DNA from 2 places in the Geobacillus sp. LEMMY01 genome. Region 1 is predicted to be linked to the other one. Evidence: riboswitches for the same ligand, from Rfam matches in the RefSeq annotation. Region 1 holds a riboswitch; the other holds the start of a gene.
What was found. Region 1 has a riboswitch for cyclic di-GMP ahead of B1A75_RS01010 (hypothetical protein). Riboswitches for the same ligand answer to the same signal wherever they lie in the genome.

Region 1 (3,408 bases):
TTCAAAAACGAAAGGAAGAAGCGCTGCGTTTCTTACGTGAAGTACATGTTCCCTTTGARAACAACCAAGCCGAACGCGATCTTCGCATGGTCAAAGTCAAAGAGAACATTTCGGGTACGTTTCGCGAAGAAACATTCGCGCAGTCGTTTTGCATCGCAAGAAGCATCGTTTCCACACTGACGAAACACGAAAAAAACGTGTGGGATTCGTTATGTCTTCTGTTGGCAGGCGAAACGATCGATCGAGTTCTTTCCGCTACCTAGGGCATTTTCTATGACCGAAATGCCCTATTTGTGCTGGGCTTTTTTATACACTAGCACTGGGGTGAATAGTTACTAGCAGTCAACATTGACGAGGTAAGCTATGAAGCGTATGAATTCTATCACGAAGAGCTGGACAACTATCTTGTGTGTTTAGTGCAAAACAAAAATCAGAGTTCTGCAACGAAAAGTGCAGAGCGTAAGGCAAAGAAAAAAGGCTTGCCAGTTCCTAACCTTTCCTCTACTGTGGAAGTTGTGAACGCATAACCAAACAGTGGAGGATGGAGAGGATGCTGACAATGCCTGAAGTTAATCGTAGCAAAAAATTGCGTGAAAAGAAAGGAGACGAAAAGATGAAGGTGCTTGAGTACCGCTTTGCCATTGCACCCATGTTTCATTTCATTGCAAGCAAATCGATGGAAGCAGGCTTGCATTTATGTGATGGCCATGCAAAGCAAACAGTGCAGTTGTTTATGAATGATACAGCTTCCGAGAAAGGGAAGAAGCGCATCGGGGCTATACAATACGAAGGATCCAACGATTACACAGCGAAAGAGCCCTGCATGGTCAGTTGGAGGTTCGAACGAGCGTTGCTTCCCGATGGACTCAAACAAGACTTGGAGGCGATCACGGCGTTTCGCAGAGATCAAAACGAAGGACCATCCATCAATCCAAACGCCCAGTCGATTGCCTTTAAATTTGAAGCGTTGACGGATGCCGCCAAAGAAACGATTGAGGCGATTACCGCCGTTCTTAAGAAGCATGCAAGAAGTTGAAGTGGTTACGCGCCTGTCGCTTTTTGATGGATGGGACGGTGTGGCTAAGGCGGAGGTTGAAAGGGAAACGGGGGATTGGAAATGGCGCATGTATTTCAAATGAAAACGAAACCGCATGGGTTTCAGCGGTACGACGAATTCATTCGCGATCAAGTCATAGGGATTGGCTGGCCGCTGATCGGCAATTTAGACGGCATAAGCAAAGATGAACGGAGAGAGCGATTGCGCAACGTGTACCATTATTCGGGGGCGAAGCTTGGCAACGCTCTTGGCGCAATCTGGGCGTTTGTCCATACGATGGAACAAGGGGATATCGTGTTGGTTCGCAATGGAGCGTGGCTCAGCATCGGGATCATTGGCCCCTATCGCTATGTGAAACATCTCGACAATGATATCGATGGGTTTTGCCATCAACGGTCGGTTGAGTGGAAGGTCATGAATGAAAACGTTCGCTTGTATAATGAGAAAGTGCATGAAACATTGCGGCACCGGGGAGTTGTGACAAAAAGCAAATATACTGTACACGAACTTCAACTAGGGATTTAACGGTGAAGCAGGAATGTTTGAGATATATATGAAATGGTTCAAAGGTCGAAAATAGTCATTTCGTCTCACTTCCTCGCGAAGAAAATCATGGTACAATGATGATGAAAGGTACAGCTAAGGAAACTTAGCGTCACAAAGCTACAGGGGCTAAGGGGAAACCTATGCCAGCCAGCTGCCATTACCAAAAAATAAAGGAGGAATTGGTAATGTTGAAGAAAGGATGGCCGATTTTGGTGGCGTCGATGCTCGTCGCCTCTCCGGCGTGGGCGGCCGCCAAACCTGCGGGCAAAGCGCATGAGCGCGAAACGATGGTGAAGAAAGTGGAAGTCGTCGTCAAGAAGAAGACGGAACAAAAGGAAACAGAGGCGAAGAAAAAACAGGAATCGTCCAAGCAACAAAAATGGCTTGCGCAAAAGTTGGCGCAGTTACATAAAAAAGTAGGCCAAATTGAAGAGCGGCTAGACAAAGTGACCGCTCGCATTCAAGCATTGAGCGAAGCGGAATCGGCAACGGACACGCAAACGACGCCTGCTGATTCGTTGCCAACGGGCGAGCCGTCTGCTTCTCAACCGACAGAAGTCACAGCGGCAACTGACGCTCCGAGCGGACAAGCCATAGCGGCCAATGACGCTGCCGCTCCGGCTTCCAGCGGGCAAACGGTAACGGAGGCGCCGTCTCCGACTTCTCCACAACCTGTTGGTGAAGACCAAGAGGAACTCGATGAAGAAAAACAAGAGCAAATCGATGGCCTCATCGGCCAGCTCATTGCCCTGTCCAACCAGCTGCGGGCGGTGACGAATGAAATTCGCGCTCTTGAAAAGAAAGTCGGCGTCAACAACGCAGACATTCAGAAGTTAAAAGAAAAAGTCAAGGCGTTGAACGACCAAGTGCAAGCGAACAAAAAGGCGTTGCTCAATTTGCTATAGAAATAAGGAAGGGCGCCAGTGGAGGGCGCTCTTCGTTGTGTTGCAATGGTGATCTTCTATTTTTGCTTGGGTTGCTTCTTTTCTTACTCTTTTAGAAAAGACAGTCCTTCAAGGCATATTCTCTTTGCGAATAATGGATTATTTGAACAGCTTTTCTGCTTCCTTATCTACTCCTCTTAACGATGCGTGTCACTCCTTTAATGTCGACTGTCATTCCTTCTTTTTCTATCTTCCAACGGTTTTTTGATGTGTTCTTGCTAATGTTGAGCTGTCAATCGCTCGTCGGACGGCGGTTTCAATGATAATATACAGCATGAATGTAGAAAAGAAGATTGAAAAGATCAACCATCCCCAAGAATAGGACATTGTGCTTTCCTCTATCTCTTTCGATATTGTCTGTTTATTTCCTCTATTTCTTTTGTTTGTTTTTTCTATCAAAATTTTGTTGCTTTTATGGTAATATGTATAGAGATGACAATGATTTGATCTGAGTGAGGGGGATGGGCATTGAAAAAACGGAAGAAATACGCGGCGGCGAGCGTGGTGTTGGCGTTGGGGCTGCTTGCTCCGGCTGTGTTGCCGACCGCAGCGGGCGCGGAAGACCGAGATGTCGTCAAGCTGCGCATTTTAGAGACGACGGACGTACATATGAATCTCGTCAACTACGATTATTTCAAAGATAGTCCGACGAATGAGTTTGGGTTGTCGAAGACGGCGCGTTTGATCGAGCAGGCGCGCGCTGAGCAGCCGAATACACTTCTGTTTGACAACGGGGATTTGATTCAAGGAACGCCGCTTGGCGACTATGTGGCCAAAGTGAAGCCGTTGCAAGACGGAGAAGTGCATCCAGCGGTGAAACTGTTGCATTTGTTGAAGTACGATGCGGCGACGGTTGGGAAC
Region 2 (3,408 bases), on a different contig from region 1:
GGGGAGCGCGGGGAAATTTTGATCGACGAATACACACGGACGACGAACCCGTCGATTTATGCGGCAGGCGATGTCACGCTCGGCCCGCAGTTCGTCTATGTCGCGGCCTATCAGGGAGCCGTTGCCGCGGCCAATGCCGTCGGCGGGCTGAACAAGCGCTGGGATACGGCCGTCGTTCCGGCGGTGACGTTCACCCATCCGGCCATCGCCACCGTCGGTTTGACCGAGCAGCGGGCGAAAGAAAACGGGTATGACGTGAAAACGTCCGTCCTGCCGCTTGAGGCGGTGCCGCGCGCCATCGTCAACCGGGAAACGACGGGGGTGTTTAAACTTGTCGCTGAGGCCCATACGGGCAAGCTGCTAGGCGCCCACATCGTCGCGGACAATGCCGGCGAGGTCATTTACGCCGCAGCGTTGGCGATTCAATTCGGATTAACGATCGACGACCTTCGCCGAACGTTGGCCCCGTATTTAACGATGGCGGAGGGGCTGAAGCTGGCGGCGCTTACGTTTGACCGAGACGTTTCGAAACTGTCGTGCTGCGCGGGATGAAGCCTTCGAACGGGGGCCGCCGTTTCGCGGAGTGTTACGAAGGGGTTGGAACCGATTGTTGTTGCGGTTGCGACTAAGCTTAATGGGGAGCGGTCCGTTTGGCGGAACGCCTCCTCAAGCATGGAAGAAATGCGGGCTAAACTTCAATATTGACTTGACCCTGTACTATAGTGCGGGGGTTATACTTTTTGATGAGGTGATTATGTGATACATTACCGCATCGGCGAGCTGGCAGAAAAATGCAATGTTAATAAAGAAACGATCCGGTATTACGAACGGAAGGGGCTTATTCCAGAAACGGAGCGGACAGAAGGCGGATATCGCCTGTATACGGAGGAAACGGTCAGGCGAATTCAGTTTATTAAGCGGCTGCAAGGGCTCGGATTCACCTTGGCGGAAATTGATAAACTGCTTGGCGTTGTCGATCGGGATCGCGATCGATGCAAAGACATGTACCGCTTTGTTACGCAAAAGATCGAGGAGATTCAAGCCAACATTCGCGATTTAAAGCGGATCGAAGCGATGCTCCAGCAGTTAAAGGAATGTTGCCCTCATGAAGACAATTTATATAACTGCCCGATTATTGACCTATTGCTGGAAGAACCCTCGGATGAGGGAAGGCATGGAGAATGAGAGACTGTTTACTTGCTAAAAGAAAGAGGAGATAGGCAACGGCTTTGTTATTGATCGGTTCGGGTGTTTATTTTACTATGGAATTTTAGCCGCAACAGTCCCGTGCGTCCTTCACTGGCAACGGGGGAAGAAAAAAGGACGATAAGGAAATAGGTGGTGGGAAGCTCCAACAAAAATACGGCTGCCCTCATTAGCCGGTTTCCCGGCCTTTCGGGCAGCTGCTTGTCTGCTTAGGACGCGATTATTCGCTGATGTTGCCATCATCGTCGCCTACATTACCGCCATCGTAGTCATCATCGTCTTGGTCGTGATTTTGATCATGACCGTCTTGATCATGGCCTTGGTCATCGTCATCTTGATCATCGCCGGGTTGCCCAGCATTTTCTCCTTTGTCCTCATCTTGCTTGACGGAAAGTTTCCGCGCCCGGCCGCTTCCGTATTTCCACTCGAGTTCAAGGCGGAACGGGGTATCAAGGGAAAAGAGAGTTTGGATTTTGGCGATTACTTCATCGTTTGACAGCGACGGTGATGCTTGCAAGTCGTTAATGAGCGACTGGACATCATTTGTTGTCACTTCACCCGTCTGGTCTTTAATGTGCAAATGGGAATGGCGTTCAGACCAATGATAGTCGATTTTAATCGTTTGGTTAGCCGCGGTTTTCATTTGTAGCTCAAGTTTTTGGACGACGTTAGCCAGTTGGGCTTTTCCTTTCTTCTCTGCTCCGTCCTTGACATGATCGTTGTCGCTGTCGGCATCTTCCGGTTTAGTGCCGAGCGCTACCTCGGCGCTGTTTGTCAGCCCATCGCGGTCGGTGTCTTCGTCCCCATCTAATATTTTATCTTTGTCCGTATCTGTTTTCGTCGGATTCAGACGGAGGTTGTATTCCACTCGGTTGGTTAAGCCGTCGCGGTCTTTGTCCTGGTTGGCGACGTTTTTCCCTAGACCGAGTTTGTACTTCAGTTCCCAATCATCCGGGATGCCGTCTTTGTTTTTATCGGCCCATTTTGGCTTGGATTGTTGTTTCCCCTTGGCTTCGGCTGTTGCCCACCCTGATGAAAACAGCAATGTAGCAACGAGGCACCCAACTAGCATTCGCTTCATGCTTTTCTTCTCCCTTCATCAATTATGGATTGAAGATACGTTCGGCAGCTGGCTGGCATAGCGTCTTTCGCCGTAGCCCCTGTAGCTTTGCGCCACGCTGTTTCCAACGCTTTGCCTTTTCGCCGTATCTCCTCGCAGGAGACTCGCAGGAGAAGATGCGGCGGTAATCTATCTTCACTATAAGTTGTCCTACGATCTGAGGTAAATCATCCATTTGTCCTATTTTTCATCCGTTCCAAAGTTGACTGGCAAAACGGTTTTTTATATAATAATCTCGAATTCGAGATTTTAGAACCAATCAAATTGATGTAGAACTTCATGCTGGCTAGCCCTCCAAGGAGGCCGGTGAGAAACGTCCATTTCCCCTAATATCGATGATTCTTGAGTGGAGGGAAGAGCAACATTTATATATAAGGCTTCTCCGTTTGAGAAGCGACATGATTGAACCGCATTTCCTGTTGAATCACGAGCATTCTAGAAGGCTGGTGAAAAACAACCGATTCGCTCGGTTTGTGAGAAATCGTAAGGAAGGAAGTTATGGTGTTGCAAGGTTTTTCAATTTGAGAAACACTGTTGGAGAGCAGCCTTTCCTCTTAAATCACCAACCTTCTAGATTTTTCATGATGCGCATCGTATATATCACATGACTATGATCGCTATGGCGATCGCCGTATCAAAGCAGCATGCTCTTGGTGCTCTATTTCGATAAATGAAGGAGAGGAACAAGATGATCCGCATCGACCGGGCGTCGTCCCGATATCATGCCGATTATGGCTGGCTGAAAACATACCATAGCTTTTCGTTTGGCGAGTATTACAGAAAAAGCCGGCTGAAAGCTCACGGTTTTCATCGTGGGATGAAAGACGGTGTTGCTCGGTAATCCCTTAATGGGATGGCTTAGAGCAACCATTTTTATTTTCAATTGTTGCGGTATAATAGCGAAACTGATACAATGAATAATATGAAACAAGAATATCGAACAACAAAAACAACTGTATCTCTTATCAATTATCATTTTGTTTTCTGTCCAAGGTATCGAAGGAAAGTGCTGGTAGGCAAAGTGGGAGAACGATTCAAGCAGTTAGTAGAAGAAATTTGCCGAGAGAATGATTGGATCATCC

Region 2: linked by a shared signal. The riboswitch ahead of B1A75_RS17005 (hypothetical protein) and the one ahead of B1A75_RS01010 (hypothetical protein) in region 1 are both predicted to bind cyclic di-GMP.

The regions. Positions count from the first base shown of each region.
Region 1 is NZ_MVKA01000001.1:202,245-205,652, reverse strand. Features, by position in the region: gene tnpC (IS66 family transposase) at 1-263, shown strand, start outside; gene B1A75_RS01020 (hypothetical protein) at 542-1,036, shown strand; gene B1A75_RS01015 (hypothetical protein) at 1,118-1,582, shown strand; cyclic di-GMP riboswitch class I at 1,680-1,762, shown strand; gene B1A75_RS01010 (hypothetical protein) at 1,789-2,508, shown strand; gene B1A75_RS01005 (bifunctional 2',3'-cyclic-nucleotide 2'-phosphodiesterase/3'-nucleotidase) at 3,016-3,408, shown strand, end outside.
Region 2 is NZ_MVKA01000043.1:4,384-7,791, reverse strand. Features, by position in the region: gene merA (mercury(II) reductase) at 1-552, shown strand, start outside; gene merR (mercury resistance transcriptional regulator MerR) at 757-1,185, shown strand; gene B1A75_RS17005 (hypothetical protein) at 1,427-2,287, opposite strand; cyclic di-GMP riboswitch class I at 2,328-2,413, opposite strand; partial or broken gene B1A75_RS19560 (pirin family protein) at 3,015-3,104, shown strand; gene tnpA (IS200/IS605 family transposase) at 3,249-3,408, shown strand, end outside.